2 regions of the Streptomyces sp. C11-1 genome follow, and region 1 is predicted to be linked to the other one. Evidence: riboswitches for the same ligand, from Rfam matches in the RefSeq annotation. Region 1 holds a riboswitch; the other holds the start of a gene.
What was found. A riboswitch is a leader RNA that binds a small molecule or an ion and turns the genes downstream of it on or off. The one in region 1 is predicted to bind S-adenosylmethionine.
Positions count from the first base shown of each region.

Region 1 (15,043 bases):
AACGGAAAGCTAGAGGTCAAGCCCGTGCCCGACGGCGACCACGGAACCATCTTCATGTGGCTGCTGCGTCAGTGCATGCAGCATCGCCCCGACCTCGACCTGCATCCGGAGCAGGGACTGATGGTGGAGGCGTGCCGGCAGGGCCGCGCCCGCCCGGACGGTGTCCTCGCCCCTCGTCGGCACTTCGCCGGACAAGGGGAATGGGCACCTGCCGAGGGCGTCCTGATGACCGTGGAAGTGACCTCCCACGACCACGACACCGACCGTCGCGACCGGAACGAGAAGCCTCACGGATACGCCGCAGCGGGCATCCCGGTCTACCTCCTGATCGACCGCGAGTCCGGGACCCTCCTCGTCCACAGCGAACCCGACAAGGGCCGCTACCGGCAGCAGCACTCCTACGACTACGGTGACGCCGCCGTCCTCCCCCGCCCCGTCTCCATCACCCTGGACACCGAGGAACTCAAGGACTACGCCCGCTGACCCTCAGCGCACCTCCGCCGCCAGCTGCGTCGTCGCCAGCTCGCGGTAGAGGTCGTCCGAGGCGATCAGCTCCTCATGCGTGCCCGCCGTGCGGACCCGGCCCTCCTCCAGGACCACGATGCGGTCCGCGTGGCGGACGGTCGACAGGCGGTGGGCGATGACCAGCACCGTGCTCTGTGCGGCCAGTTCGAGGATGACATCGCGCAGCGCCTGCTCGTTGACCGCGTCCAGCTGCGAGGTGACCTCGTCCAGCAACAGCAGGCGCGGGCGGCGCAGCAGGGCGCGGGCGATGGCGATGCGCTGGCGTTCGCCGCCGGAGAGGGTGACGCCCCGGTGGCCCACGGCCGTGTCCAGGCCGTCGGGCAGCCGGGCGACCAGGGTGTCCAGCCGGGTACGGGTCACGGCCTCGGCCAGCGCCTCCTCCCGCGCGTCCGGGGCGGCGAAGAGCAGGTTCTCCCGCAGCGTCCCGGCCAGGACGGGCGCGTCCTGTTCCACGTACGCGAGGGAGGCTCGCAGCTCCGCCAGCGGCCAGTCGCGGATGTCCCGGCCGTCCACGGTGATCGTGCCGCCGTCGTGGTCGTAGAACCGCTCCAGCAGGCTGAACACCGTCGACTTGCCCGCCCCCGACGGTCCCACCAGCGCCACCAGACCGCCCGTCGGCACGTCGAACGTGACGCCCTTGTGGGCCGGGGCGCGCTCGTCCCCGTACCCGAAGGTCACGTCCTGGAAGGTGACGCCCAGCGGGGTGCCCTCCCCCGGTACGCCCCCGGAGCCCGTGGTCGGTTCGCCCGGCAGCGACTCCACCTCGTCGATCCTCCGTACGGCGGCGAGGCCGCTCTGCAAGCCCGTCCAGCCCTCGACCAGGCCCCCGATCGGGCCCATCAGGTAGAAGAGGTAGAGCAGGAACGCGATCAGCGACGAGATCTCCAGCGAGCCCGACGCGACCCGCGCGCCGCCGACGCCCAGCACCGCCAGGAACGCCAGCTGGATCGACATCGTCATCGTGACATCGGAGACCGAGGACCACTTCGCGACCGACACCCCCTGGTCGTACGCGTGCCGCGCCGCCTCCGCGACCGCCGCCGTCTCCCGCTCCTCCGCCCCGCTCGCCTTGACCGTACGGAACGCCTGGAGCACCCGGTCCAGGGCCGCGCCCATCGCGCCCACGGACTCCTGCGCGCGGAGCTGCGCCCGCTGGATGCGCGGCATCAGCAAGGCTGTTACGGCCCCGATGGCGACGATCACGACGAGGGTCACGCCGAGCAGCGCCAGGTCCATGTACGCCATCAGCGCGACCGTGCCCAGCAGCATCAGAACGCTGTTGAACGACTCGACGAGACCGCTGGACAGCACCGTGCTCAGCAGCGTCGTGTCGCTCGTGACCCGCGCCTGGAGGTCCCCGGGAGTCAGCCGGTCCACCGCCGGGACCTTCAACCGCATGATCCGGCCCACGAGTCGGCCGCGCGCCTGGAGCACGACGCCCTCCCCCGTACGGGCCATGAGATAGCTCCCGTACGCGGAAAGGTAGGCCCCGGCGAGGACGAGTGCGGTCAGCAGGACGAGCGGCCCGGCGGGCGAGCGGCCGTCGGCGAACGTGTCCACCGCGTGCTTCGCCATCAGCGGCATCGCGAGCCCCGCCCCGGACCCGGCGAGCGACAGCAGCCCCGCCCCCAGCAGGACGCCCCGGTGGGGGCGCGCCCGGGCGAGGAGGAGGCGGAGGGGGGAGCGGCCCGGCACGGCCCCGGGGGCCTTCTCGGTGCCGGGGGCCTTCTCGGTGCCGGGGGCCTTCTCGGTGCCGGAGGCCTTCTCGGTGCCGGAGGCCTTCTCGGCCGCAGGGTCCCTCTCCACCCCAGGGGCCTCCTCTGCCCCAGAGGCCTCCTCGGGGGGACGTTTCGTCGCAGGTTCCGCCGCGCGCTCAGGCAGCCCGCCCGCTCCCGTCGCTCCCGTCGCCCCCGCCACCGCGCTCACCCGGAACCCCCTCGCGTACCGTCGTCACCACCATCAAGGGACGCAGATCCGCCGGTTCTGCCTGCTCCCCGACCGTACGGCCCCCCGCCTGCACCCAAGCATGCGGTGAGAACGGCGGTGCCGTCCGGACCCCCGCGCACCAGTCGGGCCAGAAGCCGGACATCCTGCACGCCAGGGCGATGGCGACCGAGCGCGGCAGACAGCCGTAACGGCCCGCGCAGCGGCGACTGGTGGCGACGACCGCCTCGTACACCTCCAGCGTCTCCGCATACGAGGCCGGGCGCGCGCCCCTGCTGCACCGGGTCAGCACCCGGCGCAGGCGGCCGGGCTTGAACCGGGCCAGGACGAACGCGGCGGCGATCGCCGCGCGCAGGCGCGGGCCGCCCGCTGCCGCGCCCCGGCGGGGCATGGTCATCTCGGTGGTCACGGGCGCAGGATCTTCGCGTCGACGAGCTGCCGGGTCAGCTCCGCCACGTCCGACTCCGCCTCGGCGCGCTCGACATCGAACTCGGCGACGATCCGTTCGACGGCGGCCTCGGGGGCGTGTCCCGCCGCCAGGGTCTCGACGACGATGACGCTGGTGTCGTTCAACTGCCAGTAGCTGCCGTCCTTCTCGTCAAGGAGGACGCCGCCGTACTCGGTCGTCGTGACGGCTATGCCTTTTCTGAGCTTCACAGGGTCGCCTCGCTGGAGGGGGTGGTGGAACGGAGTGCGGGCCAGGCGTTCTGCGCCGTGCGCAGCCAGGTCTCCCCGGCCACGGTCGGGCTGATGGAGTGCTCGACCAGGACCGGCGAGAAGGGCTCGGCGGCGAGCCGGAGCAGACGGCGGGAGTCGACCAGGCCATGCGCGGCGAGCCGGGAGTCCGCCCACAACTCCGCGAGTTCCGGCCCGTGTTCACTCAGGCCCTGGTGTTCGTCGGAGGACATGTGGTCCTTCGTCGTCCGGGCCAGCAGCGCATCCGGCACCACCCCGCGCATCGCCTCGGCGAGGAGCGGCTTGTAGCGCCAGGGGCTGATCCGCTCCGGCAGCCGGACGGCGAGGGTCGCCTCCAGGACCCGGTCGTCGTAGAAGGGCGCGGCGACCGGCAGCCCGATCGTCATGCCGACGTCCTCCATCGCCTGGAAGTGCCGGGCCCCCATCCGTACGGCGTCGATGTCCACATGCCGCCCGCGCCACGGGTCGATCGGCTCGGCGTGCTCGGCGGCGGCCCGGAACTCCTCCGTGATCAGGGCGCATCCGTGGTCCGTGAACCACGGGCGCAGGGACTGCCGTACGCCCCAGGAGAGCAGCGGGGTCCTGGCTACGGGCTGGGTTTCGTCGCTGACCGCGCCCGCGATCCAGCGGGGGAACGTGGAGCGGCCCAACAGGGCCTTCAGCGTGGGCAGGAGGGGCCAGCCGAGCTGGTGGCGCAGGCCGCTGAGGTGGTTCCAGGCGGTGAGGGGGTTGCCGTGGAAGAGGTCCTGGTAGGCGTGGGGCAGGCCGAGGAAGAGTTCGTCGCCGCCGTAGCCGGTGAGGTGGTAGCGGGAGCCGGTGGCGCGGGCGCGGCTCAGGAGCAGGTGCGCGCGGGCCCGGCCGGGGGCGACGGGGAGCGGTTCGTCGTTGAGCTCGGCGGAGGTGGCGGCGAGGTCGGCGTAGAAGTAGGGGGCGTCGTCGGCGGGGATGAGGTGGTGGTCCAGGGCGGAGGCATCCGCTGTTCGCCGCGCCGCCTCGGCTCCCCGTCCCGCCACGCCCTTCTGCGCCGCCTCGGCTCCCCGCGCCGCCTCCACCGCCCTCCGCGCCCAAGTCTCGTCCTCGCTGTAGCGGTCCCGGGCGGCCACCGTCAGCAGGGACAGGCTCGCCGGGCCGGTCTCCCGGGCGACGAAGGTGAGGGCCGTGGAGTCCATGCCGCCGGAGAGCTCGCAGCTGATCCGGTCCAGGCCGCCGACATGGGCCCGTACGGAGGCGGCGACCGCGTCACCGAGTCTTCGGGCCCCCTCCGCCAGGGAGAGTTCGCCCGGCGGCGGCTCCCACCAGCGGTGCTCCGCGGGGCCGGGGACGGCGGCCGTGCCCGGTGCTGCGACGGGCAGGGCCAGGCCGTACCCGGCACCGGTCTCGTGGACGCCCCGCCACACGACGCGCCGGCTCAGGGGGTGCGGCACGAAGTCCAGCAGCCGCAGCGCGAGCGCGCCGTCGTCCAGGGGCGCGTCGATCAGGCGGGCCAGGACGGCGGGGCGGTCGGACGCGATGGTTCCGGCGTCCGGGTGCCGGGCGTGGTAGATCCGGCGCAGTCCGGTGGCGGTTCCCCGGACCCAGGTCTCCCCGGAGAGCCGGGCGACCACGTGGTAGAGGCCGGGCAGCCGGGTGAGGCGGGCCTCCAGGGCTGTCCGGCTCCGGGCGCCGTCCAGGAGCCCGGCGAGCACGGCGTCGGGGACGCGGTCCGGGCCGATGAGGACGAGGGCGTCCCCGCCCCGGGCGAGGTGGCTGAGCTTGCGGACCAGCGGGCGGGCGACGACCCAGGGCCGGCCCGAGGGGTGGGCGACGGTCAGGGCGTCGCCCACCGGCGGGGCCGCTCCGGTCACTCCCGGTGCGGGAAGCCGCCCGGCCGCCGCCGCTCCCGCCACGCTGTCCGGCAGGACGACGAAGTAGTCACGCAGCTGGCCGGGCATCTTCACCTTCCGGAAGTTCTCACACAGTGCGGGGGTAGGGGACCGGCGGATCAGACGATGCGCCGGGTCCAGTACTCCTTGTACGAGCCGACGAAGTAGCCGGCGGTCTTCTTCGAGAAGTCGCCCTGCTTGAACATCGACGGCTTCACGTAAGCCTTCTTCTGCTGCTTCATGAGACCTTCCCTTCTGCGTGATTGACGACCGTTATGCCCAACTTGGGTCCGCATAACTGAAGTTGTTCATGCGACTGGTGTTCACCACGTGAACACCAGAGCCATCATGTCCCGCTGCCGAACCGGTACGCATGATTCCGACTTACGGCACGAAGTTGGCTGGATAGCGCGAGCGGCGAAGACCTGGCCCCGGACGCCCCACCACGGCACGGGGCACCGACCGGTCGGCATGTGCAGTCGCACATCGACGGCCCCCTGCCGGCCGAGTGGACTGGACCAATGGCTGTACGCGGGGGCCGCATCGGGCAGTGAGCTGCCCGGAGAGCGGGCAGCGCCGGGTGCGTCGGAAGAACCAGCCGGGGCCGCGCCGTCCACAGGCCCCGCCCCCGACCGCACCATGGACGACCCGCGAGCCACCGGGATCGACGGAACCGGGCCCGCCCGTGTTGTCGTACGGCGTTGGGCGCTACAAGTAAGCATTCGGCCATGCCGAACAGCCGCGCCGCCTCCTCAGGCGCACCTCCCGTGGGCTCAGCGCGCCTCAGGTGGGCTTCAAAGGGCACCTACGGTGGGCCTCAGCGCGCCTACGGTCGGCTCCAGGCCCGCCACCGGCCCGCCTCGCGCACCCGGTAGCCGCCCCAGGCCGCCGTTCCGACGCCCAGCAGCAGCGGGATCATGCCGTAGCCGACGAGCTCCGACGAGTGCGCGAACCACCGTCCGCCGTCGAAGACCTGCGTCGCGGTGATCGTCTCGGGGTCGGTCCTGCCGTCGTGGTCCGCGAAGGTGATCCGGGTGCGCCCGATCTCCGCCGGCTTCGGCGAGCCGTCCACATGGGCGCGCAGCGCCTGCCGGGCCACCCGCTCGCGCTCCGCGTCATTGGCGCGCCGCTGGGCGGGGCTCTCGCCGAAGCAGTGCCAGACGGTCCGGCCCTTCTCGGCGCGGGTGTCGTGGCACTCGATCCGGCCGAACGTCTCCACCCGCATGCCGAGGAGGCCGGAGAGACCCGTGCCGGTCACCACGACGAACAGCCCCGCCGCGAACAGGACCGTCCCCACGAGGACGAGCGAGGCGCCCTTGAGCCGGCCCCTGCTCCACCGCGTGCGCCCCGGGCCGCCGCTCCCCGCGTACTCCTCGCTCCCCGCCTGCGCAGCCGCCATGGCCACCCCCGCCCCCCGTGTCCGTACAACCGTCCCGGCATTGTCCCAGCGGAACCCGTCCCGGGACACGCCACAGGGGCGGTACCTCCGGTGAAGGAGATACCGCCCCTGTGGGACGTACGCGGAACTTCGATCGACCGGCGGACCGGACCCGATCAGAAGTCCATGTCACCGCCCGGCATGCCACCCGGGGCGGCCGCGCCGGCCTTCTCGGGCTTGTCGGCGATGACGGCCTCGGTGGTGAGGAAGAGCGCGGCGATGGACGCGGCGTTCTGCAGAGCGGAGCGCGTGACCTTCGCCGGGTCGAGAATGCCCTCGGCGATCATGTCGACGTACTCGCCGGTCGCGGCGTTGAGGCCGTGACCGATCGGCAGGTTGCGGACCTTCTCCACGACGACGCCGCCCTCAAGACCACCGTTGACGGCGATCTGCTTGAGCGGGGCCTCCAGCGCGAGCTTCACGGCGTTGGCGCCGGTCGCCTCGTCACCCGTGAGGTCGAGCTTCTCGAAGACGGCCGAGGCCTGGAGCAGAGCCACGCCACCACCGGCGACGATGCCCTCCTCGACGGCGGCCTTGGCGTTGCGCACCGCGTCCTCGATGCGGTGCTTGCGCTCCTTGAGCTCCACCTCGGTGGCGGCGCCGGCCTTGATGACGGCCACGCCGCCCGCGAGCTTCGCCAGGCGCTCCTGGAGCTTCTCGCGGTCGTAGTCCGAGTCGGAGTTCTCGATCTCGGCACGGATCTGGTTGACGCGACCCTGAACCTGGTCGCTGTCACCGGCACCGTCGACGATCGTGGTCTCGTCCTTGGTGATGACGACCTTGCGGGCGCGGCCGAGCAGGTCGAGCCCGGCGTTCTCCAGCTTGAGGCCGACCTCCTCGGAGATCACGGTGCCACCGGTGAGGATGGCGATGTCCGCGAGCATGGCCTTGCGGCGGTCACCGAAGCCCGGGGCCTTGACGGCGACGGACTTGAAGGTGCCCTTGATCTTGTTGACGACCAGGGTGGACAGGGCCTCGCCCTCGACGTCCTCGGCGATGATCAGCAGCGGCTTGCCCGACTGCATGACCTTCTCCAGCAGCGGGATCAGGTCCTTGACGCTGCCGACCTTCGAGTTGACGATCAGGATGTACGGGTCGTCGAGCGACGCCTCCATACGCTCCATGTCGGTGGCGAAGTACGCCGAGATGTAGCCCTTGTCGAAGCGCATACCCTCGGTGAGCTCCAGCTCCAGACCGAAGGTCTGGGACTCCTCGACGGTGATGACGCCTTCCTTGCCGACCTTGTCCATCGCCTCGGCGATCTTCGCGCCGATCTCGGTGTCGGCGGCGGAGATGGAGGCGGTCGAAGCGATCTGCTCCTTGGTCTCCACGTCCTTGGCCTGCTCCAGCAGGGCGGCGGAGACGGCCTCGACGGCCTTCTCGATGCCCCGCTTGAGCGCCATCGGGTTGGCGCCTGCGGCGACGTTGCGCAGGCCCTCGCGGACGAGAGCCTGGGCCAGAACGGTGGCGGTGGTCGTACCGTCGCCGGCGACGTCGTCCGTCTTCTTGGCGACCTCCTTGACCAGCTCCGCACCGATCTTCTCGTACGGGTCCTCGAGCTCGATCTCCTTGGCGATGGAAACACCATCGTTGGTGATCGTGGGCGCGCCCCACTTCTTCTCGAGGACGACGTTACGGCCCTTGGGGCCGAGGGTGACCTTGACGGCGTCGGCGAGCTGGTTCATCCCGCGCTCGAGACCGCGCCGTGCCTCCTCGTCGAACGCGATGATCTTGGCCATGTGAAGTGGTCCTCCCGGACAGGGGTGGATTTCTCCGGACCGAGAGGCGCCCGCGACGGACGGCCTGCGTGCGTGGTGGTTCCTTGCCCCACCGCGCCTGCGGGCCTCACCGGCCCGGTCCAAGTTCTGTCACTCTCACCTGGAGAGTGCTAACGCCAATGATTAGCACTCGACCCCTGCGAGTGCAAGCGTCCCTGGTCGAATATGGACCGGACAGCGGACCGGATCCGGACAGCGATCGCGCCGTCCGCCCCGGACCCGGCACGCGCGAAGGGCCCGGCCCCCGGATCAGGGGGCCGGGCCCTTCGTGCGTGAGTGGTGTCGTCGGACGACCGCGCCGAGCTCAGCCGACGGCGAGCTTGACCATGTCGGCCTGGGGCCCCTTCTGGCCCTGCGAGATCTCGAATTCAACTCGCTGACCCTCTTCGAGGGTGCGGTACCCGTCCATCTGGATCGCGCTGTAGTGGACGAAAACATCCGCACCACCGTCGACCGCGATGAAGCCGTACCCCTTCTCCGCGTTGAACCACTTGACGGTGCCCTGAGCCATGCCTAACTCCCCTATTACTGGCCCTTGCACAGGACCGCACTTCGCGGGCCCGGGTCAGAACTCACCCTCCGACAGGAGAGGGTGTGCGGCGCCGTAGCGCGTCGACCGCGGCTGAATGTATCTGCCCAACTGCCCTCTGCAACAGGTCAATCGGACGAGAATTCTGGGCGCGGCCGAACGCCCGAATATGCGGGATTGCTGAAAATTACGGGCAAGTCGGGCCAGGCAAAGGCCACTTATGCCTCAAGAGGTTCACGTACTTTGGCTGCTTCTTATCGGTCCGGGCGCATTCTCATATGTGCGGGCGGCACGGGCAGCGAAGGGGGCTTCCCCAACTGTACCGCGCTCAACCATGCAGAATTGCCCCCTCCGCTTCTCTCGCGGAGGGGGCAACTGCGGGTGCTGCGGGTGCTGCGGCGTCAGCAGCCGCCGGCCACGGCCGGGATGATCGAGACACCTGCGCCGTCGGGCGTGGCCGCGTCCAGACCACCCTCGAAGCGCACGTCGTCGTCGTTGACGTACACGTTGACGAAGCGGCGCAGCTTGCCCTGGTCGTCCAGGACTCGGGCGGCGATGCCGGGGTGGTCCTTCTCCAGGGACTCGATGACCTCGGAGAGCTTCGCGCCCTCCGCCGTGACCTCGGCCTGGCCGCCCGTGTACGTACGGAGGATGGTGGGGATGCGGACCTTGACGCTCATGGTGGTGCCCTTCTTCCTTCGTTCTGGGGTGGTCAGGCGGAGCCGAGGCCCGCGGTGCGGAACGCGTCCAGGCTCGGCTTGATCGTCGCCGTGGCCTGCGAGGTCGCGGAGACCGCGTCGAGCGTCTTGAGTCCGTCGCCGGTGTTGACCACGACGGTGGTGAGCGCCGGGTCGATGACGCCGGCCTCGATGAGCTTCTTCGTCACGCCGAGCGTCACCCCGCCCGCCGTCTCACCGAAGATGCCCTCGGTGCGGGCCAGCAGCTTGATCGCGTCGACGACCTGCTCGTCGGTGACGTCCTCCACCGCGCCGCCGGTGCGGCGGGCGATGTCCAGGACGTACGGGCCGTCCGCCGGGTTGCCGATGGCCAGGGACTTGGCGATGGTGTTCGGCTTCTGGGGCCGCACGACGTCGTGACCGGCCTTGAAGGCGGCGGAGACCGGGGAGCAGCCCTCGGCCTGGGCTCCGAAGATCTTGTACGGCCTGTCCTCGACCAGGCCGAGCTTGATGAGCTCCTGGAGCCCCTTGTCGATCTTCGTCAGCTGGGAGCCGGACGCGATCGGGATGACGATCTGGTCGGGCAGCCGCCAGCCGAGCTGTTCGCAGATCTCGTACGCCAGGGTCTTGGAGCCCTCGCCGTAGTACGGGCGGAGGTTGACGTTGACGAAGCCCCAGCCCTCGCCGAGCGGGTCGCCGATGAGCTCGGAGCAGAAGCGGTTGACGTCGTCGTAATTGCCCTCGATGCCGACCAGTTCACCGCCGTACACCGCGGCCATGACGACCTTGCCCTGCTCCAGGTCGTGCGGGATGAACACGCAGGAGCGCAGTCCGGCGCGGGCGGCGGCGGCACCGACGGCACCGGCCAGGTTGCCCGTGGAGGAGCAGGAGAGGGTGGTGAAACCGAAGGCGCGGGCGGCCTCGACGGCGATCGCGACGACGCGGTCCTTGAAGGAGTGCGTCGGGTTGCCGGAGTCGTCCTTCACGTACAGGCCGCCGGTGACGCCCAGCTCTCGGGCGAGGTTGTCGGCCTTGACCAGCTTGGTGAAGCCGGGGTTGAGGTTGGGCTTCTGCGCGACGTCGGCGGGGACCGGCAGCAGCGGGGCGTAGCGCCAGATGTTGTCCGGACCGGCCTCGATGCGCGCCTTCAGCTCCTCGGGGGAACCGGCGGGCAGGTCGTACGCCACTTCCAGCGGCCCGAAACAGGACGCACAGGCGAAAAGGGGGCCGAGCTCGAAACGCTCGCCGCACTCGCGGCAGGAAAGCGCCGCGGCGGGACCGAGGTCCACGGAAGGCGTAGTGGTGGTGGTGCCGGGGGTGGCGGCGTTACCTGCAACTGTCTGAACAGCCATGATGGCGGAGGCCCTTTCTCCTCATCTTCCTCGCGACGCATTTCGCCACAAGACGGAATTGGCACCTTCCCCACCGTGACCTCGCGGTCGGTAGGAGGGTTGCCGGGACTTCAACGGGCCGTTCCCTCAGTCCCTCTGGATGAGCTCTATGGCGCTGGATCTTCGATCCAGGCGTTTATGTGCGGTGTGACCCCGACATGCGACGGTCATCCGCGTTGTTCAAGACTGTAACCGAAGCACCGGACCGTTGAGATAGTCGTCCGAACCGCGAGATGGATCACACACAGGGAGTGCCGACCGTGCTCGAAGAGGTGGAGCGCTGGCTGACCAGGCGTTCCTGGTCGTGCGACGACCGCCCGCTGGACCGGCTCACCGACGCCCGGGCCGCCGACCCCCACCGCACGTCGGTGAGCGTGGTGCTGCCCGCGCTGAACGAGGAGGCCACGGTCGGGGCGATCGTGACGACGATCCGGCGCGAGCTGATGGAGAAGGTCCGGCTGGTCGACGAGCTCGTGGTGATCGACTCCGGCTCCACCGACGCCACCGCCGCCGTCGCCCGGGCGGCGGGCGCCCGGGTGGTCCACCGGGACGCGGTCCTCCCCCGTATCCCGGCCCTGCCCGGCAAGGGCGAGGTGCTGTGGCGGTCGCTCCTGGTTACCAGCGGCGAGATCGTCTGCTTCGTCGACGCCGATCTGAAGGACTTCTCGGCGGACTTCGTCTCGGGGACGGTCGGACCGCTGCTGACCGACCCCACCGTCCAGTTCGTCAAGGCGATGTACGACCGTCCGCTCGGCAACAGCGCAGGTCAGGGCGGCCGGGTCACCGAGCTGGTGGCCCGCCCGCTGCTCAATCTGCACTGGCCGCAGCTGGCCGGATTCGTACAGCCGCTGGGCGGGGAGTACGCGGTGCGGCGCTCGCTGCTGGAGCGGCTGCCGTTCCCGGTCGGTTACGGGGTGGAGCTGGGGCTGCTGGTGGACGCGCTGCACACCGTGGGCCTGGACGCGCTGGGCCAGGTCGACGTCGGGGTGCGCGTCCACCGCCACCAGGACGGGCAGGCGCTGGGCCGGATGGCGGCGGCGATCTACCGTACGGCGCAGCTGCGGCTCTCCCGGGGCCATCTGGTGCGGCCCGCGCTGACCCAGTTCGAACGGAGCGCGGAGGGGTTCGTGCCGCACACCCATGCGGTGGACACGGAGGAGCGGCCGCCGATGCGGGAGATCGCGGAGTACGCGGAGCGCCACGCGGCGTAGGGAGGTTCGCCGGGCGGTGTGCGGGCCGAGGCGTTTGGCGGCTTCCGTAACGGGCTAGGTTCCGCTACATGGTCTCCGAGCACGCACCCAACTCGACTGCCCAGGTTCTCGTCGCGTCCAACCGCGGCCCGGTCTCGTACACGCTCGGTGAGGACGGGACGCTCGACGCCAGGCGCGGCGGCGGCGGCCTCGTCTCCGGGCTGAGCGCCGTGGACGACAAGCTGTGGGTCTGCGCGGCCCTCGGCGACGGCGACCGCGAGGCCGTGCGACGCGGGGTCGGCGAGCCGGGCGTCCGGATGCTGGACATCGACGCCGAGGTGCACGCCGACGCGTACAACGGCATCGCCAACTCCGTGCTGTGGTTCGTCCACCACCTGCTCTACCAGACCCCCGTCGAGCCGGTCTTCGACGCGGAGTTCCGCCGCCGGTGGGCCTCGTACGAGAGGTACAACCGGGCCTTCGCCCGGGCGCTCGCCGAGGAGGCCGGCCCCGGGGCGGCGGTCCTCGTCCAGGACTACCACCTGGCCCTGGTCCCCGGAATGCTCCGCGAGCTGCGCCCCGACCTGAGGATCGGCCACTTCTCGCACACCCCGTGGGCGCCCGTCGACTACTTCCGGCTGCTGCCCGACGACATCGCCGAGCAGCTGCTGCGCGGCATCCTCGGCGCGGACCGGGCCGCGTTCCTGACCCGCCGCTGGGCGGACGCGTTCATCGGCTGCTGTACGGAGTTCCTCGGCGGGACCGGCGGCACCCGGATCGGGGTGCACGGGCTGGGGGCCGACGCGGACTTCCTGCGGCGGCGGTCCCGGGAACCGGACGTGGACGACCGGATGGCGGCGCTGCGCGAGCAGATCGGCGAGGGCCGGAAGACCATCGTCCGGGTGGACCGCACGGAGCTGTCCAAGAACATCGTGCGCGGCCTGCACGCGTACCGGGCCCTGCTGGACGCCCACCCGGAGTGGCACGAGCGAGTCGTGCACATCGCCTTCGCCTACCCCTCCCGCCAGGACCTCGCGGTGTACCGGGACTACACGGCCGCGGTGCAGTCCCTGGCCACGGAGATCAACGGGGCGTACGGGACGGAGAGCTGGACGCCGGTGGTCCTCCACGTCAAGGACGACTTCGCCCGCTCGCTGGCCGCGTACCGGCTGGCGGACGTGGCGCTGGTCAACCCGATCCGCGACGGCATGAACCTGGTCGCCAAGGAGGTCCCCGTCGTCTCCGACCACGGCTGCGCGCTGGTGCTGTCGCGGGAGGCGGGGGCGTACGAGGAACTGGGCGAGGACGCGATCGTGGTGAACCCGTACGACGTGGTGGGCACGGCGGAGGCACTGCACGAGGCCCTGTCGATGGGCTCCGAGGAGCGGACGGGCCGCACGAAGCGGCTGGCGGAGGCCGCGACCGCACTGCCGCCGCAGCGGTGGTTCCTGGACCAGCTGGAGGCGCTGCGGGAGGGGTGAGGGCCCTTCAGAGCCGCTCGGCCAGCGCCGCCAGGAACGCGACCACGGCGGCCGGGCCCGGCACCGACAGGTCGGCGCGCTCGGCCAGTTCGGGCACCTCGGCGCTGCCGCTGCACACCAGCAGGCCGGGGATGCCGTCCGGGCCCCCCGTCCGCAGCTTCTCCACCGCGGCGAACGCGGCGAGGTCCCCGAGGTCGTCGCCCGCGTACACCACGGACTCGGCGTCCAGCTCCGTCACGTAGTCCGCCAGGGCGACGCCCTTGTCCATGCCCGGCGGCCTCAACTCCAGCACCAGCCGGCCGGGTTCGACGATCAGCCCGTGCCGCGCGGCCAGCTCGCCCAGGGGGCCGCGCAGCGCTTCGAAGGCTGCCTGCGGGTCCTTGGCTCGCCGGGTGTGGACGGCGACAGCCTGCCCCTTCTCCTCGATCCAGGTGCCGCGCCAGGCGCCGAACTCGTGGAGTACGCCGGGGAGTTCGGCGCGCACGGCGCTGACGCCGGGATGCGGGGCGGGGGCGTGGACGGTGCCGGTCACGGCGTCCCAGCGCTCGGCGCCGTAATGTCCGAGAACGACGAGGTGCTCCAGGCCGGGGACGCCCGCGAAGCCGCCGTGGCGCACCGCGACGCCCGCCGGGCGGCCGGTGATCACGGCGATGGAGGCGACCTTCGGCGCGAGCGCGGCGAGCGCGGGCACCGCGCCGGGGTGGGCCCGGGCCTGCTCGGGGTCCGGGACGATGTCGGCGAGCGTGCCGTCGAAGTCGAGGGCGATGACCGCGCGGTCGGGGCGGGCGAGGACGGCGCTCAGGCCCTCGCGGCCGGCCGGGGTGGTCGGGGTCGGCAGGTGTGCGGAGTGGCTGCCCATGCTGCGACCCTAACGCCGTGCGGCGGGTGGCGGCCTCCCTTCCGATGACGGAAGCGAAAACACGTTGGCTAACTTGATCTTTAACCTGTGCGGCGGGTCCCGCCCACGGCCAGCAGCGCCAGGGCCGCGCCGATCCACAGCACGCTCGTCGTACAGCGAGGTGGCGCCCTCGGCGGTGTCCGGCGCCGCGTCGAGTATCCAGGTCTTGGTGCCGAAGACTCTCCGACCGCGTCAGCGGCGGGGCCTCCAGCCCGGTCAGCGGCGGCCGCGTCTCGCGTCGCGCACGCGCCGCAGCCGGTTCACCGTGACCGGGTCCTCCCGCAGGGCTCGCTCGTCGTCGATCAGCGCGTTCAGCAGCTGGTAGTAGCGGACCGGCGAGATCGCGAGCTCCTCCCGGATCGCCCGCTCCTTGGTCCCCGGCCCTGCCCAGGACCGCCGCTCCAGGGCGAGCAGTGCCCTCTCCCGTACGGACAGCGCAGCGGAACCGGGCCCGGGCTCAGGCTCGGGCTCGGGCTCGGTGCCGCGGTTGTCGCGATCGGGGGCGGTCATATCAACCAACCTAATGCCCACCCCCGACAACGACACCGACCGACTACTCCGCCGCCTCCGCCTGCGTCGCCTCGGCGGATATCCCGCCGAGCACGCTCTCGGGATTGCTGCCCGGGGCGACCGC
Region 1 covers NZ_CP134500.1:4,109,384-4,124,426, reverse strand. The annotation lists gene RI138_RS18290 (Uma2 family endonuclease) at 1-483, shown strand, start outside; gene RI138_RS18285 (ABC transporter transmembrane domain-containing protein) at 487-2,220, opposite strand; gene RI138_RS18280 (lasso peptide biosynthesis B2 protein) at 2,399-2,878, opposite strand; gene RI138_RS18275 (lasso peptide biosynthesis PqqD family chaperone) at 2,875-3,126, opposite strand; gene RI138_RS18270 (asparagine synthase-related protein) at 3,123-5,096, opposite strand; gene RI138_RS18265 (keywimysin-related RiPP) at 5,147-5,269, opposite strand; gene RI138_RS18260 (hypothetical protein) at 5,854-6,426, opposite strand; gene groL (chaperonin GroEL) at 6,582-8,204, opposite strand; gene RI138_RS18250 (cold-shock protein) at 8,548-8,754, opposite strand; gene RI138_RS18245 (MoaD/ThiS family protein) at 9,174-9,452, opposite strand; gene thrC (threonine synthase) at 9,485-10,801, opposite strand; SAM riboswitch class I at 10,820-10,947, opposite strand; gene RI138_RS18235 (glucosyl-3-phosphoglycerate synthase) at 11,101-12,051, shown strand; gene RI138_RS18230 (alpha,alpha-trehalose-phosphate synthase (UDP-forming)) at 12,120-13,511, shown strand; gene otsB (trehalose-phosphatase) at 13,519-14,370, opposite strand; gene RI138_RS18220 (DUF3263 domain-containing protein) at 14,626-14,919, opposite strand; gene RI138_RS18215 (ABC transporter substrate-binding protein) at 14,963-15,043, opposite strand, start outside.

Region 2 (15,043 bases), 2.5 Mb from region 1:
CTGGGTGGGCAGTTCGGCGACGGTCAGTCCGCCGAAGGCATCGGAGACCAGGGCGACGACCCGCCGCCGTACACCTTCGGGCAGCGGACGGTCGAGCGCCTCTGCACCGCCGTCGGCCGCATCGGCCGGTTCGGCGCCGCTGGTCGGCTGATCCACCGTCCGTCACCCCATAGATATGTCGATGGGTGCGCTCCCTCAGGAAGCGGCACCCGGCCTGTCCACCAGTTCGATCTGATCCACCGCATTGCACCAACGACAGCGGACGGACTCGATGGTCTCACTGACCACCTCCCGCTCCTCGACACTCGACTCACCGGCCAGGTCGAGGTGCACGTACTCCACGACCTTGGAGGAGCGGGTCACGTCGAAGCGCGTGAGATTGCCGCACAGCGTGCAGCGCCAGCGGGTCCCGTCCGTCGGCAGGGGAACCGTCGTCATCGTTGCGTCCTCTTTCGTCGTCTGCCGGAGCCCGCGCCGGGCGCGCCGCCGCGTCTCTTCCTGTCCTACGCCAAGGATCTCGCGGTGCGCCGTCGAACTGCGGAAGTCCTGGCGTAACCCTACGGCCTCGCGTATAAGCATCGGCACGGCGAGGCGCTCCGTCCCCTTCTCCGCCGGTACGTCATGCTCTGTACATGATCGATTGGCGGCAGGTCGGCCGGCGGGCCACGGCCGGGAGGCTCCGGGAGACGGCGACGGCGAGCGGTGCCCCGGTCACGTACGGGCTGATCGCCCTGTGCGTCGTGATCTTCCTGGTCAGCCCGCTGTCCGGCTTCCACGCCGCGTACGGCACGGAGGACGCGCTGCTCGCCGCGCAGGCCGGGTACTTCGAGCGGTGGGGAGTGATCCCCGCGGAGCTGTGGGACGGCTCGGCGCATGCGCTGATCACGCCGTTCACCGCGCTGTTCGTCCACGGCAGCTGGCTGCACCTGCTGGGGAACCTGCTGTTCCTCTACGTGTTCGGCGCGATGGCCGAGGAGCGCATGGGCCGGGTGCGGTTCGCCCTGTTCTACGTGGGCTGCGGCTATGTGGCCCTCGTCTGTTACGCGGCGGCGCACGCGGACTCCGGACAGACGCTGGTCGGGGCGTCGGGTGCGATCTCCGCGGTGCTCGGCGCGTTCCTGTACCTGTTCCCCAGAGCCCGGGTGACCAGCCTGTTCCCGTTCCTCTTCTTTCTGCCGCTGCGCTTTCCCGCCTGGATCGTGCTGGTCTTCTGGTTCGGGCTCCAGTGGGCGGCGGCGCAGGGCGCGGACGCCGGGCCCGGCGTGGCGTATCTGGCGCATGTGGCCGGGTTCGCCGTCGGGTTCCTCTACGCCTGGGGGCGCTATGGGCGTAGGGCTAGAGTGAAGGTTCCAGCCACGGCCACCGAGGGAGACAGCCAGCCGTGATCACCGCGATCGTGCTCATCAAGACCAGCGTGGACCGGATTCCGGAGATCGCCGAGGCCATCGCCGCGCTGGACAGTGTCAGCGAGGTCTTCTCCGTCACCGGCACCTACGACCTGATCGCCATGGTCCGGGTCGCCCGCCACGACGACCTCGCCGATGTCATCCCCGGCCGGATCAGCAAGATCCCGGGCGTCGAGGGCACCGACACCCATGTGGCGTTCCGTACGTACTCCCAGCACGACCTGGAAGCGGCGTTCGCCATCGGCCTCGACGCGTAGGCGAACCGCTTCGGCCGGGGACAGGCGGTGCGCCTGTCCCCGGCCGAAGCGGTTCACGAGGTCTCTCGGACCTGGACCTGGGCGATCCCGCCCCGGTCCGGGACGCAACGGCCGTCCTCGGTGCGGTACTTCCACCGGGCGCCCTCGCGGACCAGCTCGGTGACCGCGCGCAGGAAGCGCTCGATGTGCTCGTCCGGCGTACCGGCGCCGAAGCTGACCCGGATCGCGTTCAGGGACCGCTCGCCCGGCTCGGCCTCGGGGGCGCCGCACTCGCCCGGGTCCTGCGGGTCGCTGCCGAGGAGGGTACGCACGAGCGGGTGGGCGCAGAAGAGGCCGTCGCGGACGCCGATGCCGTACTCCGCGGAGAGGGCTGCGGCGAAGTGGGAGCTGTTCCAGCCGCGCACCACGAAGGAGATGACCCCGACCCGGGGCGCGTCGTCGCCGAACAGCGAGAGCACCCGCACCTCGGGGACGTCCGCGAGCCCCTCGCGGACCCGGCGCACCAACTCCTGTTCGCGGGCGACCAGGGTGCCGAAGCCCGCCTCGGTCAGGGCCTTGCAGGCGGAGGCGATGGAGTAGACCCCGATGACGTTGGGCGAACCGGCCTCGTGACGGGCGGCGGTGGTGTGCCAGTCGACCTCCACCCCGCCGTCGGCGCGCCGGGCGACCTTGCGGGAGGCCCCGCCGCCGGCGAGGTACGGCTCGGCCGCCCGGAGCCAGTCGGCGCGTCCGGCCAGGACCCCGGAGCCGAAGGGCGCGTACAGCTTGTGCCCGGAGAACGCGACCCAGTCGACGTCGAGTTCGGCGATGTCGACGGGGTGGTGCGGGGCGAGCTGGGCGGCGTCCAGGACGATCCGGGCACCGTGCGCGTGCGCGGCGGCGGCCAGTTCCCTCACCGGCCACAGCTCACCGGTCACGTTGGAGGCTCCGGTGACGCAGACGAGGGCGGGGCCGTAGGGGGCTCGGTCGGCCAGCGCGCGCTCCAGGGTCTCAACCGCCTGGCCCGGGGTGCGGGGCGCGTTGAGGTAGGTGACCTGGGCGTCGCGCCAGGGCAGCAGGGAGGCATGGTGCTCGGTCTCGTACACGAACACCTGGCAGTCGGCGGGGATCGCGGCGGCCAGCAGGTTGAGGGAGTCGGTGGTGGAGCGGGTGAAGACGACCTGGTCGTCGGCGCGGCAGCCGAGGAACTCCGCGACCATGCGGCGGCTGTTCTCGAAGAGGTCGGTGGAGAGCTGCGAGAGGTATCCGGCCCCGCGGTGGACGCTGCCGTAGTACGGGGCATAGGCGGCGACGTCGTCCCAGACCCGCTGGAGGGCCGGGGCACTGGCGGCGTAGTCGAGTGCGGCGTAGGTGACCTCACCGCCGGTGACGAGCGGAACGGTGACGTCCTGCCCCAGAACGGGCAGCGGGGCACAAACCGACGGGTCGAGGGCAGCGGTGGAGACAGACATGGCGAACTCCCGTAACAGGCAGGCGAGATCCACGCGCCGGCGGGTACGCGGCAGCGCGGGAGAAGAAAGGAAAAAGTGCGCGGAAGAGGGCGGTCAGCCCTGGGCCCGCGAGCACGGCCGGAGCCGAACGACGGGCCCTAACGCATTCGCTTGCTCACAAGAGGCTCCCTAGGGACCAGGACCCCGGGGGCTGGCATCCGCTGGATGCCGAGGGGCCCGCGCTTGCCGCAGACCTCGCTGCCTGCGGCCTGGTCTTCACCCGGGGCACCCCGCCACGGACGGAGGGTTGCCGGACAGCGGGCCGGGGCCGTAGTCGCTGTCACTCATGACCTGCGCAGCATCTTGCCATACGCCCGCACGCGCGCAAGGGCGCGGTCCGGTATCCGGACTGCGCCCCGCGTCACACCGTGTGCGCCGGAGGTGTCTCTCCGGCGTGCTCAGGCGTTGCTGGCGGCGACCCAGCGTTCCAGGGCGCGCTTGGCCGCGCCGGAGTCGATGGCCTCGGCCGCCACGGCGATCTTCGCCGCGATCTGCTCGGTGAGCGCGCCGGGGCCCGGGTCCAGCGCGACCAGCGCGGCCGCCGAGTTGAGCAGCACCGCCTCGCGCACCGCGCCCCTCTCGCCGTCCAGCAGGCGGCGGGCCACATCGGCGTTGTACGAGGCGTCGGCGCCGCGCAGCGCCTCGACGGGGACGATGGGCAGCCCGACGTCGCGCGGGTCGAACGGCTCCTCGCGGACCGCGCCGTCGCGGACCACCCAGACCCGGGAGGTGGCGGTGGTCGTCAGCTCGTCGAGCCCGTCGTCACCCCGGAAGACCAGCGCGGAGTTGCCCCGGTCGGCCAGGACACCCGCGACGATGGGCGCCATGCGGGCGTCGGCCACCCCGACGGCCTGGGCGCGTACCTGGGCCGGGTTGGTGAGGGGGCCCAGGATGTTGAACGTGGTCTGCGCGCCGAGCTCCTTGCGGGCCTTGGCGGCGTACCGCAGGGCGGGGTGGAACTTCACGGCGAAGCAGAAGGTGATGCCCGCCTGTTCGGCGACCTCGACGACCCGTCGCGGGGTCAGCTCCAGGTTGACGCCCAGCTTCTCCAGTACGTCGGAGGAGCCGCTTGCCGAGGAGGCGGCCCGGTTTCCGTGCTTGACGACCTTGGCGCCGGTGCCCGCGATGACGATCGCGGACATGGTGGAGATGTTGACCGTCTTGGCGAGGTCGCCGCCGGTACCGACGATGTCGACGGTGCGGCCGGGCACCTCGATGAGGTTGGCGTGTGCGTACATCGCGCGGACCAGCCCGGTGACTTCCTCGACGGTCTCGCCCTTGGCCCGCAGCGCGACGGCGAACCCGGCGATCTGCGCGTCGGTCGCCTCGCCGCTCATGATGCGGTCCATGGCCCAGGCGGTCTCCTCGGAGCTGAGGTTCTCGCCGCGCAGCAGGGGGTTCAGCAGACCGGGCCAGGAAGGGGCCGCCACGCTGTCGCCGCCGTTCGGGGTCACAACGTTCATGGTCCGCTCCAGGGTCCACAGCCGGTCAGAAGGATGGCTCCACCCTATCCAGCCCGGGGGACCACAAAGAGCCCCGTCCATCGAATGGACGGGGCTCTCGTGGTGGCGATCAGTTCAGGTGATCAGTGGTGGCCGTGGCCCTCGGTGATCTCCTTGTACTCCTCGGTGGTGGGCTTGGCGATCTGGTTGTTCTCGCCGTAGTAGCCCTTGCTGAGCTTGGCGCGCAGCTTCTGCACCGGGGAGATCTTGCGCTTGACGCCGTTCTCGTCGACCTCGGGGCCGAGTTCGACCGGCTTGTACTGCTCGTGCGCCGTGAGCGTGTGCAGCTTCTCCTGGCTGAGCGGCTCGTGGACCTCCACGAACTCACCGTGCGGCAGCCGCTTGATGATGCCGGTCTCGCGGCCGTGCAGCACCTTCTCCCGGTCGCGGCGCTGGAGACCGAGGCAGATCCGCTTGGTGACGATGAACGCGATGACCGGTCCGACGAAGAAGAAGATCCGGACGAACCAGGTGATGGCGTTGATCGACAGGTGGAAGTGCGTGGCCCACAGGTCGTTTCCACCGCCGACGAGGCCGATGAAGTACGCCGTGACCCAGGCGACGCCGAGGCCCGTACGGGTCGGGGCGTTGCGCGGGCGGTCCAGGATGTGGTGCTCGCGCTTGTCCCCGGTGATCCAGGACTCGACGAACGGGTAGACCGCGGGCAGCGTGAGCACCAGGCCGAAGAGGACCAGCGGGATGAACACGCCCAGGTTGAGCGTGTGGCCCCAGAACACGATCTCCCAGCCCGGCATGACACGGACCAGACCCTCGGCGAAGCCCATGTACCAGTCGGGCTGGGCGCCGGTGGACACCTGGTCCGGGCGGTACGGGCCGAGCGCCCAGATCGGGTTGATCGTGGCGATCGCCGAGATGATCGCGATGATGCCGAAGACCAGGAAGAAGAAGCCTCCGGCCTTCGCCATGTACACGGGCAGCAGCGGCATGCCGACGACGTTCTTGTTGGTCCGGCCGGGACCCGCGAACTGCGTGTGCTTGTGGTAGAAGACCAGGATCAGGTGGGCCACCAGCAGACCGAGCATGATGCCCGGCAGCAGCAGGATGTGGATCGAGTAGAACCTGGCCACGAAGTCGTGACCGGGGAACTCGCCGCCGAACAGGAACATCGAGATGTACGTACCGACGATCGGCACGGACAGGATCGCGCCCTGGGTGAAGCGGACACCCGTACCGGAGAGCAGGTCGTCCGGGAGGGAGTAGCCGGTGAAGCCGGTGAACATACCCAGCACGAACAGCAGGAAGCCGAACACCCAGTTGATCTCGCGCGGCTTGCGGAAGGCGCCCGTGAAGAAGACGCGCATCATGTGCACGAACATGCCGGCCAGGAAGATCAGCGCGGCCCAGTGGTGGATCTGCCGCACGAGCAGACCGCCACGGATCTCGAAGCTGATCTTCAGCGTCGAGGCGTAGGCCTCCGACATCCGGATGCCCTGCATGGGCTCGTACGGACCGTGGTAGACGATCTCGTTCATGCTCGGCTGGAAGAACAGCGTCAGATACACACCCGTGAGGATGATGATGATGAAGCTGTAGAGCGCGACCTCACCGAGCATGAAGGACCAGTGGTCCGGGAAGATCTTGCGCATGTTGGCCTTGGCCAGGCCGTAGATGCCCAGCCGGCCGTCCGCCCAGTCGGCGACCCGCTCGCCCGCGGGTGCCTTGCGCTGCCCCGCCTGGTCGGCGGGCGGGTTCGTTGTCGCAGTACTCATCCGCGCTCCCAGAAGGAAGGGCCGACGGGCTCGTCGAAGTCACCGAGCGCCTCGAGGTTGCCCTCGCTGTTCACGCCGATCCGCAGCTGCGGAAGAGCGTGGCCGGCCGGACCGAAGATGACGCGGGCGCCGTCGGAGAGGTCGAAGGTGGACTGGTGGCACGGGCAGAGCACATGGTGTGTCTGCTGCTCGTACAGGCTGATCGGGCAGCCGACGTGGGTGCAGATCTTGGAGAAGGCCACGATGCCCTCGTGGGCCCACTCGCGCTGGCGCCTGTCCTTGATGTCGTCCGGCTCGATGCGGACGATCATGAGGGCGGCCTTGGCGATCTGCGTGAGGAAGTCGTGCGAGTCCTCCTCAAGCCCCTCGGGCCTGGCGAAGGTCAGCGACCCCACGGGGACGTGCTCGGGACGGAGCGGCTCGCCGGTGTTCATGTTGACGAGCAGCTTGCCCTTGGCCCACATGGTGGTGCGGAGCTTCTTCTCCGGCAGCGGACCGAGGTCGCGCAGCAGGACCACACCGGAGAGCGGCACCAGGGCCAGCGCACCGAACATGGTGTTCCGGATCAGCTTGCGCCGACCGAGCTGGGACTCCTCGGCACCGGCCGCGAAGTCGGCCATCACCTGGGCCTTGACCTCGGGCTCGGCCTCGATCGGGTGGCGCTCGGCGGCGACCTCGACATCGGACATCAGGGTGCGCGCCCAGTGGACGGCGCCCGCGCCGATGAAGAAGAGCGCGAAGCCCAGGGTGAGACCCAGGGAGAAGTTGAGCGGGCTCACATGACCGAAGGGCCAGATGTAGACGATCTTGTCCACCGGGAAGATGACGTAGGAGGCGATGAAGCCCACCGTCGCCAGCATCGAGAGGGTGAACATGAACGCGACGGCCCGCTCCGAGCGGCGCGCGGCGCGTTCGTCGAGGTCCTGGATGCGCGGCTGGTGGGCCGGCAGCCCCGGGTCGGCGAACGGGTCGTCCGTACCCTCGACCGCGCCGTGCGCGGTCTCCTGCACTGCGGGCAGGCTGTCTTCTGGAATCTGTTGGCTACTCATGACTTCTTGGCCTTAGCGGTGTGGGCCGCGACCCAAACGGCAGTTGCGATGAGAGCGCCGAGCCCGAAGATCCAGGTGAACAGACCCTCACTGACCGGACCGAGACCACCGAGCGAAAGGCCACCAGGGCTCGCCGTCTCCGAACCGTTCACGGTCTGGATGTACGCGATGATGTCCTTCTTCTCCTGGTTGGGCATCGTCGTGTCCGGGAAGGAGGGCATGCTCTGCGGGCCGGTCTGCATGGCCTCGTAGATGTGCTTCGGGCTCACGCCTTCGAGGTCCGGGGCGTACTTGCCGTGTGTCAGCGCGCCGCCCTTACCCGTGAAGTTGTGGCACTGGGCGCAGTTGTTGCGGAACAGTTCGCCACCCTTGGCGACGTCCGCGCCGGCCGGGTCGACCTGCTTGTCGGTCGGCGTGATCGGACCGGCGCCGAGCGACGCGACGTACGCCGCGAGCTGGTCGATCTCCGCCTGGGTGTAGATGACCTTCTTCTTCGGTACCTGGACGCCCGGCTGCTGCGCGGGCATACGGCCCGTGCCGACCTGGAAGTCGACGGCGGCGGAGCCCACGCCCACGAGGGACGGCCCGTCGGTGGTGCCCTGACCGCCGGTTCCGTGGCAGCTGGCGCAGCCTACGGCGTAGAGCTTCTTGCCCTCTTCGATGGCGAGGGACTGGGCGGTTTCATCGGCCTGCGCCTTGCCCGCAGGCGCGAACGCGGCGTACAGCCCCCCGGTAGCCGCCAGCGCGAGGAGTAGTACGACGACCGCCGCCAGCGGATGGCGTCGTCGTGCGGAGAGCTTTTTCACGGATTACCCCGGTGTCAGGATCTTCTGCGTCGATGGTGGGCGGGTGCGAGCCCGGTTACTTGATCATGTAGATCGTGGCGAACAGGCCGATCCACACGACATCGACGAAGTGCCAGTAATAGGACACGACGATGGCTGAGGTGGCCTGCTCGTGGGTGAACCTCTTGGCCGCGTACGTCCTCCCGAGAACCAGCAGGAAGGCGATGAGACCGCCTGCCACATGCAGTCCGTGGAAGCCGGTGGTCAGGTAGAACACCGAACCGTACGGGCCGGACGAGAGGGAGAGCCCCGCTTCCTTGACCAGTTCCACGTACTCCAGGACCTGGCCGCCGATGAAGATCGACCCCATCACGAAGGTGATGATGAACCAGGTGCGGAGCTTCTTCACATCGCCCCGCTCGGCGGCGAAGACGCCGAGCTGGCAGGTGAGTGAGGAGAGCACCAGGATCGTGGTGTTCGTCGCCGAGAACGGGAAGTTCAGATGGCCGGCCATCTCCTTCCAGTACTCGGGTCCCGTCACCGATCGCAGGGTGAAGTACATCGCGAAGAGGGCCGCGAAGAACATCAGCTCGGAACTCAACCAGATGATGGTTCCGACGCTGGTGAGGTTCGGCCGATTGACCGACGGGTGCGCGTGCCCGGTTTCTACTGTCGTTGCTGTCGCCACGACCGACATTATGTCGGTCGCTTATCCCGCCCTCACTCCGGGGGGTGCCGTTCGGTGTGTCCGTGCCGTCTGCGGGGGGTGCGCCCTGCGCCGAACGGCCCATCGAATCGTCGTCATTACCGGTGCTGACAGGCAGTCGGGCGGAGTACGATCCGCGCATCGGTTCATGCCCCGAGAGCCCCGACGACGCCGATGTCACGGAGGAACAATGCAGGCGACCGCCACGGTCCTGGTCTACAGCGACGACGCCAACATCCGCGAGCAGGTGAGGCTGGCAGCCGGTCGCAGGCCTGCCGCGGACGTCCCACCGGTGGAGTTCCTGGAGTGCGCGACCCTCCCGGCCGTCCTGGCGGCGCTGGACAAGGGCGGTGTGGACGTCTGCGTGCTGGACGGCGAGACGGCCCCCGTCGGCGGTATGGGCGTCTGCCGGCAGATCAAGGACGAGATCTACGACTGCCCGCCGGTGCTGCTGCTGATGGGCCGCCCGCAGGACGCGTGGCTGGCCACCTGGAGCCGCGCGGAGTCCGCGGTGACGCTCCCGGTGGACCCGGCGGAGTTCCCCGACGCGCTCGCGGCGCTGCTGCGCCGCCGGCTCGCCGTGGAGGCCTGAGGGGCCTCTGCGCATCCCTGGGCCCCTGTGGCCGCCTGAGGGGCGTTCCGCGTCGCGGGGCACTCCTGGGGCCGGGATCAGACGTGGGGGCGCAGCCGGGCGGCCTGGAGGGTCTGAGGGCTGTCCGGCACCCCCTCGTTGAGGGCACTGCCCTTCTGCCACTTCTCCCAGGAGAGGTTCCAGTCGCCGAACCCGTTCCCGAACGGGCTCATGTCCTCCCCCGCGCTGCCGACGACCTTGACGATGTCGCCCTGGCGCACGGTCTCGAAGAACCACGCGGCGTTGCTGGTGCTCATGCCGGTGCAGCCGTGGCTGACGTTGGCATAGCCGTGGGAGCCGGTCGACCAGGGCGCGGCGTGGACGTACTCACCGCTCCAGGTCACCCGGGTGGCGTAGTAGACCGGCAGGTCGTACGACTCGGAGGAGCCCGCCGCGATGCCGATGCTCTCCCCGCGCATCCGTACGTAGTACTCCTTCGCCAGCACCACCTTGACGCCGTTGCGGGTGGAGAAGCCGGGCTTGCCGGTGGTGACCGGAATGGTGTTGATCACTTCTCCGTTGCGGAGGACCGTCATGGAGTGGTCCGAGGCGTCGGTGACGGCCTCGATACGGTCGCCGGTGGTGAGCTTCAGGGGCTTGGCCTCGGCTCCGTAGAGGGACTTGGTCACCTTGATGCCCGTGAGGTTGGAGCGCACCTCGATGGTGGCGTTCGCGGGCCAGTACTCCTTCGGGCGGTAGTGCAGCGTCTTGTCGTCGACCCAGTACCAGGAGCCGGTGACCGCCGGGGTGGAGCGCACCTTCAGGGCGCGCTCGACGGTGGCCCGGGAGGCCTTGTCGGTGATCGGGGCGCTGAGTTCCGCGGTGACGGGCTGTCCGACGCCGTAGGTGCCTGCCTGCGGGCCGAAGGCGACCTTCAGCAGCTTCTTGGGCGAGGAGGTGTCGAAGGAGAGCGTACGGACGCCGGGGGCGCCGTCGCTGTTCTCGGTGGAGACCCTGACGGTGTATCCGGTACCGGCCGCGAGCGGGGCGGTGGAGCGCCACCGGCGCCCGTCGGCCGAGAGCTCGCCCGCCAGGTGGCGGCCCCCCGTGTCCACGGCGCTGACGTCGGTGATGCGGCCGTCGTCGCCCTTGACGACGACTTCCAGCGGCTTGTCGGGGTCGGCCTTCTCGTTCTTGGAGGGGCCGTTGAAGGAGACCTGGTCGCCCGCGTCGTACGGCTTCGTCGAGAGCGGGTGGCCGTCGGGTGAGCCACAGGCGGTCGCACCCGCGGCGAGGGTCACGACCAGCAGGGTGCAGCTCACTACGGTGCGGATGCGCGGCGTGTGGTTCATGCGTCCACGCTAAGAAGATTCGTCCGTTGCAGCGCGTTCAGTGACTGCAAACGAGCGAAAGGCCCGCGTCGCTTGCGGCGATGCGGGCCTTTCGTGGTGTAGCGCGTGTCACCTCTGGCAGGGTGTCACTGGGTCTGGTTCTCACCCCGGTAGTACTCGTACACCCAGCCGAAGAGGCCGATCAGGAGCAGCGGGGCCGAGAAGTACATCAGCCACCAGCCGACGGCGATGCCCAGGAAGGCGAAGGCGCCACCGACCGCCAGGGCGAGGGGCTGCCAGCTGTGCGGGGAGAAGAACCCCAGCTCGCCCGCCTCGTCGGCGACGTCCGCCTCCTTGTTGTCCTGGGCCATGGCGTCGACCCGCTTGGCCGTGAAGGCCAGGTAGAAGCCGATCATGAGGGCCAGGCCGAAGGCCAGGAAGAGGGCCGTGGTGCCGACCGGCTCCTTCGACCACACGCCGTACACGACGGCCATGGCGAGGATGAAGACGCTCAGCCAGATGAACATCTGTCCCTGGATCTTCACTTGCCTGCCTCCTTGCCGCCGGCGAGGGCCTTGTCCGACTCGGAGTGGTGCTCAAGCTGTTCGAGCGCCGCGATCTCGGGGTGGTGCAGGTCGAACGCCGGCGATTCGGAACGGATGCGCGGCAGCGTGAGGAAGTTGTGCCGCGGCGGCGGGCAGGAAGTCGCCCACTCCAGCGAACGGCCGTAGCCCCACGGGTCGTCGACCTCGATCTTCTTGCCGTACTTGGCGGTCTTCCAGACGTTGTAGAAGAACGGCAGCATCGACAGTCCGAGCACGAAGGACGCGATGGTCGAGATCGTGTTCAGAGCGGTGAAGCCGTCGGCGGCGAGGTAGTCCGCGTAGCGACGCGGCATGCCCTCGGCACCGAGCCAGTGCTGCACCAGGAACGTGCCGTGGAAGCCCACGAACAGCGTCCAGAACGTGATCTTGCCGAGCCGCTCGTCCAGCATCTTGCCGGTGAACTTCGGCCACCAGAAGTGGAATCCGGAGAACATCGCGAAGACCACGGTGCCGAAGATGACGTAGTGGAAGTGCGCGACGACGAAGTACGAGTCCGAGACGTGGAAGTCCATCGGGGGCGAGGCCAGGATGACGCCGGTCAGACCACCGAAGGTGAAGGTGATCAGGAAGCCGACGGCCCAGAGCATCGGTGTCTCGAAGGACAAGGACCCCTTCCACATCGTGCCGATCCAGTTGAAGAACTTCACACCGGTTGGCACCGCGATAAGGAAGGTCATGAAGGAGAAGAACGGCAAGAGCACGCCGCCCGTCACATACATGTGGTGCGCCCAGACCGTCACGGAAAGACCGGCGATGGCGATCGTCGCGGCGATCAGACCGATGTAGCCGAACATCGGCTTGCGGCTGAATACCGGGATGACCTCGGAAATGATTCCGAAGAACGGCAGGGCGATGATGTACACCTCTGGGTGTCCGAAGAACCAGAAGAGGTGTTGCCAGAGCAACGCGCCGCCATTGGCGGAATCGAAGATATGCGCACCGAATTTACGGTCCGCCTCCAGCGCGAAGAGCGCGGCGGCCAGAACCGGGAAGGCCAGCAGGACCAGCACACCGGTCAGCAGGACGTTCCAGGTGAAGATCGGCATGCGGAACATCGTCATGCCGGGTGCGCGCATGCAGATGATCGTGGTGATGAAGTTGACCGAGCCGAGAATCGTACCGAAGCCGGAGAAGGCCAGGCCCATGATCCACATGTCGGCGCCGATGCCCGGCGAGCGGACCGCGTCGTTCAGCGGCGCGTAGGCGAACCAGCCGAAGTCAGCCGCACCCTGCGGGGTCAGGAAACCCGCCACCGCGATGAGCGAGCCGAAGAGGTACAGCCAGTACGCGAACATGTTCAGCCGCGGGAACGCCACATCGGGCGCGCCGATCTGCAACGGCATGATCCAGTTCGCGAACCCGGCGAACAGCGGCGTCGCGAACATCAGCAGCATGATCGTGCCGTGCATCGTGAACGCCTGGTTGAACTGCTCGTTCGACATGATCTGCGTGCCGGGACGAGCCAGCTCGGCGCGCATGAAGAGCGCCATGATTCCGCCGATGATGAAGAACGCGAACGACGTGACCAGGTAGAGCGAGCCGATCGTCTTGTGGTCAGTGGTGGTCAGCCACTTGATGACGACGTTTCCCGGCTCCTTGCGCCGCACCGGCAGCTCGTCCTCGTACGAGTCGTCTGCCGGCGCAGCACCCTGAGGTTCGTTGAGGATGCTCACAGTTGGTTCTTCTCCGCATTCCTGGCCGGGTCCGTCTGCTCGATGCCCGCCGGCACGTAGCCCGTCTGACCCTTCTCAGCGAGCTCCTTGAGGTGCTGCTGGTAACGCTCGGGGGAGACGACCTTGACGTTGAAGAGCATCCGGGAGTGGTCGACGCCACAGAGCTCGGCGCACTTGCCCATGAAGGTGCCCTCCCGGTTGGGGGTCACCTCGAACACGTTGGTGTGGCCCGGAATGACGTCCTGCTTCATGAGGAACGGCACCACCCAGAAGGAGTGGATGACGTCGCGCGAAGTGAGGACGAAGCGGACCTTCTCCCCCTTCGGCAGCCACAGGGTCGGACCCGGGTTGCCGTTCTGGGGGTTACGGGTCCCGGGGATGCCCACGTCGTAGACGCCGCCGGCGCCCTCGGGGAAGTCCTTCTGGAACCTGTCCGGGATGGCCGAGAGCTCCTTGGGGATCTCCTTGCCCGCAGCGGGCTGGCCTTCCACCTTCTCGATGTAGTTGAAGCCCCAGCTCCACTGGTAGCCGACCACGTTGATGGTGTGGGCGGGCTTGTCGGAGAGCTCAAGGAGCTTCGACTCATCACGCGCGGTGAAGTAGAAGAGCACCGAGACGATGATGAGGGGAACCACTGTGTACAACGCCTCGATGGGCATGTTGTACCTGGTCTGCGGAGGTACCTCCACCTTGGTCCGGCTGCGCCGGTGGAAGAAGACGCTCCAGAGGATCAGCCCCCAGACAAGGACACCCGTGACGAGCGCTGCCGCCCACGAGCCTTGCCAGAGGGAGAGGATCCGAGGGGCCTCTTCCGTTACCGGGGTGGGCATACCGAGGCGGGGAAAATCCTCCCAGTTGTATGAACAACCGGAGGCCGTCGCCAGGACCAGGCCCGCAGTCAGCACCTGCGGCAGCTTCCGCCGCATCGGGCGCCGCGACGAGCGGTCGGAGCCGTTGGGACTCACGTAGCGCCTTCCCGAGAGTCTCGCCCGCACGGTCGGCGCGCCCGTATGTCTCTGGTCGGTCGCCGGCCCTGACGCGGGCAGGGGTTTGGATGTTTATGCGGACCAAACCCTACTGGACGCTATTTGGGGTCGCGCGGGGAGGGTGCCCAACGCGCCGCCCGACACCCCCAAGGGGTGGAATCCGGGCCTCCGGCCCCCATCTGACGGCCACTCGCCCGGCCGGGGAGAGCGGCCGCCGCCGAGGTGGGGCCGGGCGCGGGCTAGCGTGGCGGCGTGCCCTACTTCGATGCCGCCTCCGCCGCCCCCCTGCACCCCGTCGCACGCCAGGCACTGCTTGCCGCGCTGGACGAGGGCTGGGCCGATCCCGCCCGGCTGTACCGGGAGGGCCGACGCGCCCGGCTGCTGCTGGACGCGGCCCGGGAGGCCGCCGCGGAGGCGGTCGGCTGCCGTCCGGACGAGCTGGTGTTCACCTCTTCGGGGACGTCCGCGGTGCACGCGGGAATTGCCGGGGCACTTTCGGGGCGTCGGCGTGTCGGCCGCCATCTGACGGTGTCGGCGGTCGAACACTCCTCGGTGCTCCATTCGGCGGCGGCCCACGAGGCGGCGGGCGGCTCGTTCACCGAGGTGCCGGTGGGCCGGTCGGGAGCGGTGGACCCGGCGGCGTACGCCGGGGCGCTGCGGGCGGACACCGCGCTGGCCTGTCTCCAGTCGGCCAACCACGAAGTGGGCACCGAGCAGCCGGTGGCCGAGGTCGCCGCGCGCTGCGCGGATGCCGGGGTGCCGCTGCTGGTGGACGCGGCCCAGTCGCTCGGCTGGGGGCCGGTGGCGGGCGGCTGGTCGCTGCTGACGGCGAGCGCGCACAAGTGGGGCGGGCCGGCCGGGGTGGGACTGCTCGCCGTCCGCAAGGGGGTGCGCTTCGCACCCCAAGGCCCCGCCGAGGAGCGGGAGTCGGGGCGGGCGCCGGGGTTCGAGA
Region 2 covers NZ_CP134500.1:1,612,724-1,627,766, forward strand. The annotation lists gene RI138_RS07120 (NYN domain-containing protein) at 1-156, opposite strand, end outside; gene RI138_RS07125 (hypothetical protein) at 196-438, opposite strand; gene RI138_RS07130 (rhomboid family intramembrane serine protease) at 633-1,385, shown strand; gene RI138_RS07135 (Lrp/AsnC family transcriptional regulator) at 1,382-1,663, shown strand; gene RI138_RS07140 (aminotransferase class V-fold PLP-dependent enzyme) at 1,717-3,114, opposite strand; SAM riboswitch class IV at 3,328-3,445, opposite strand; gene trpD (anthranilate phosphoribosyltransferase) at 3,552-4,616, opposite strand; gene qcrB (cytochrome bc1 complex cytochrome b subunit) at 4,739-6,385, opposite strand; gene qcrA (cytochrome bc1 complex Rieske iron-sulfur subunit) at 6,382-7,434, opposite strand; gene qcrC (cytochrome bc1 complex diheme cytochrome c subunit) at 7,431-8,240, opposite strand; gene ctaE (aa3-type cytochrome oxidase subunit III) at 8,296-8,916, opposite strand; gene RI138_RS07170 (DNA-binding transcriptional response regulator) at 9,116-9,517, shown strand; gene RI138_RS07175 (L,D-transpeptidase) at 9,595-10,848, opposite strand; gene RI138_RS07180 (cytochrome c oxidase subunit 4) at 10,974-11,372, opposite strand; gene ctaD (aa3-type cytochrome oxidase subunit I) at 11,369-13,105, opposite strand; gene ctaC (aa3-type cytochrome oxidase subunit II) at 13,102-14,070, opposite strand; gene RI138_RS07195 (cysteine desulfurase/sulfurtransferase TusA family protein) at 14,344-15,043, shown strand, end outside.
Region 2: linked by a shared signal. The riboswitch ahead of RI138_RS07140 (aminotransferase class V-fold PLP-dependent enzyme) and the one ahead of thrC (threonine synthase) in region 1 are both predicted to bind S-adenosylmethionine.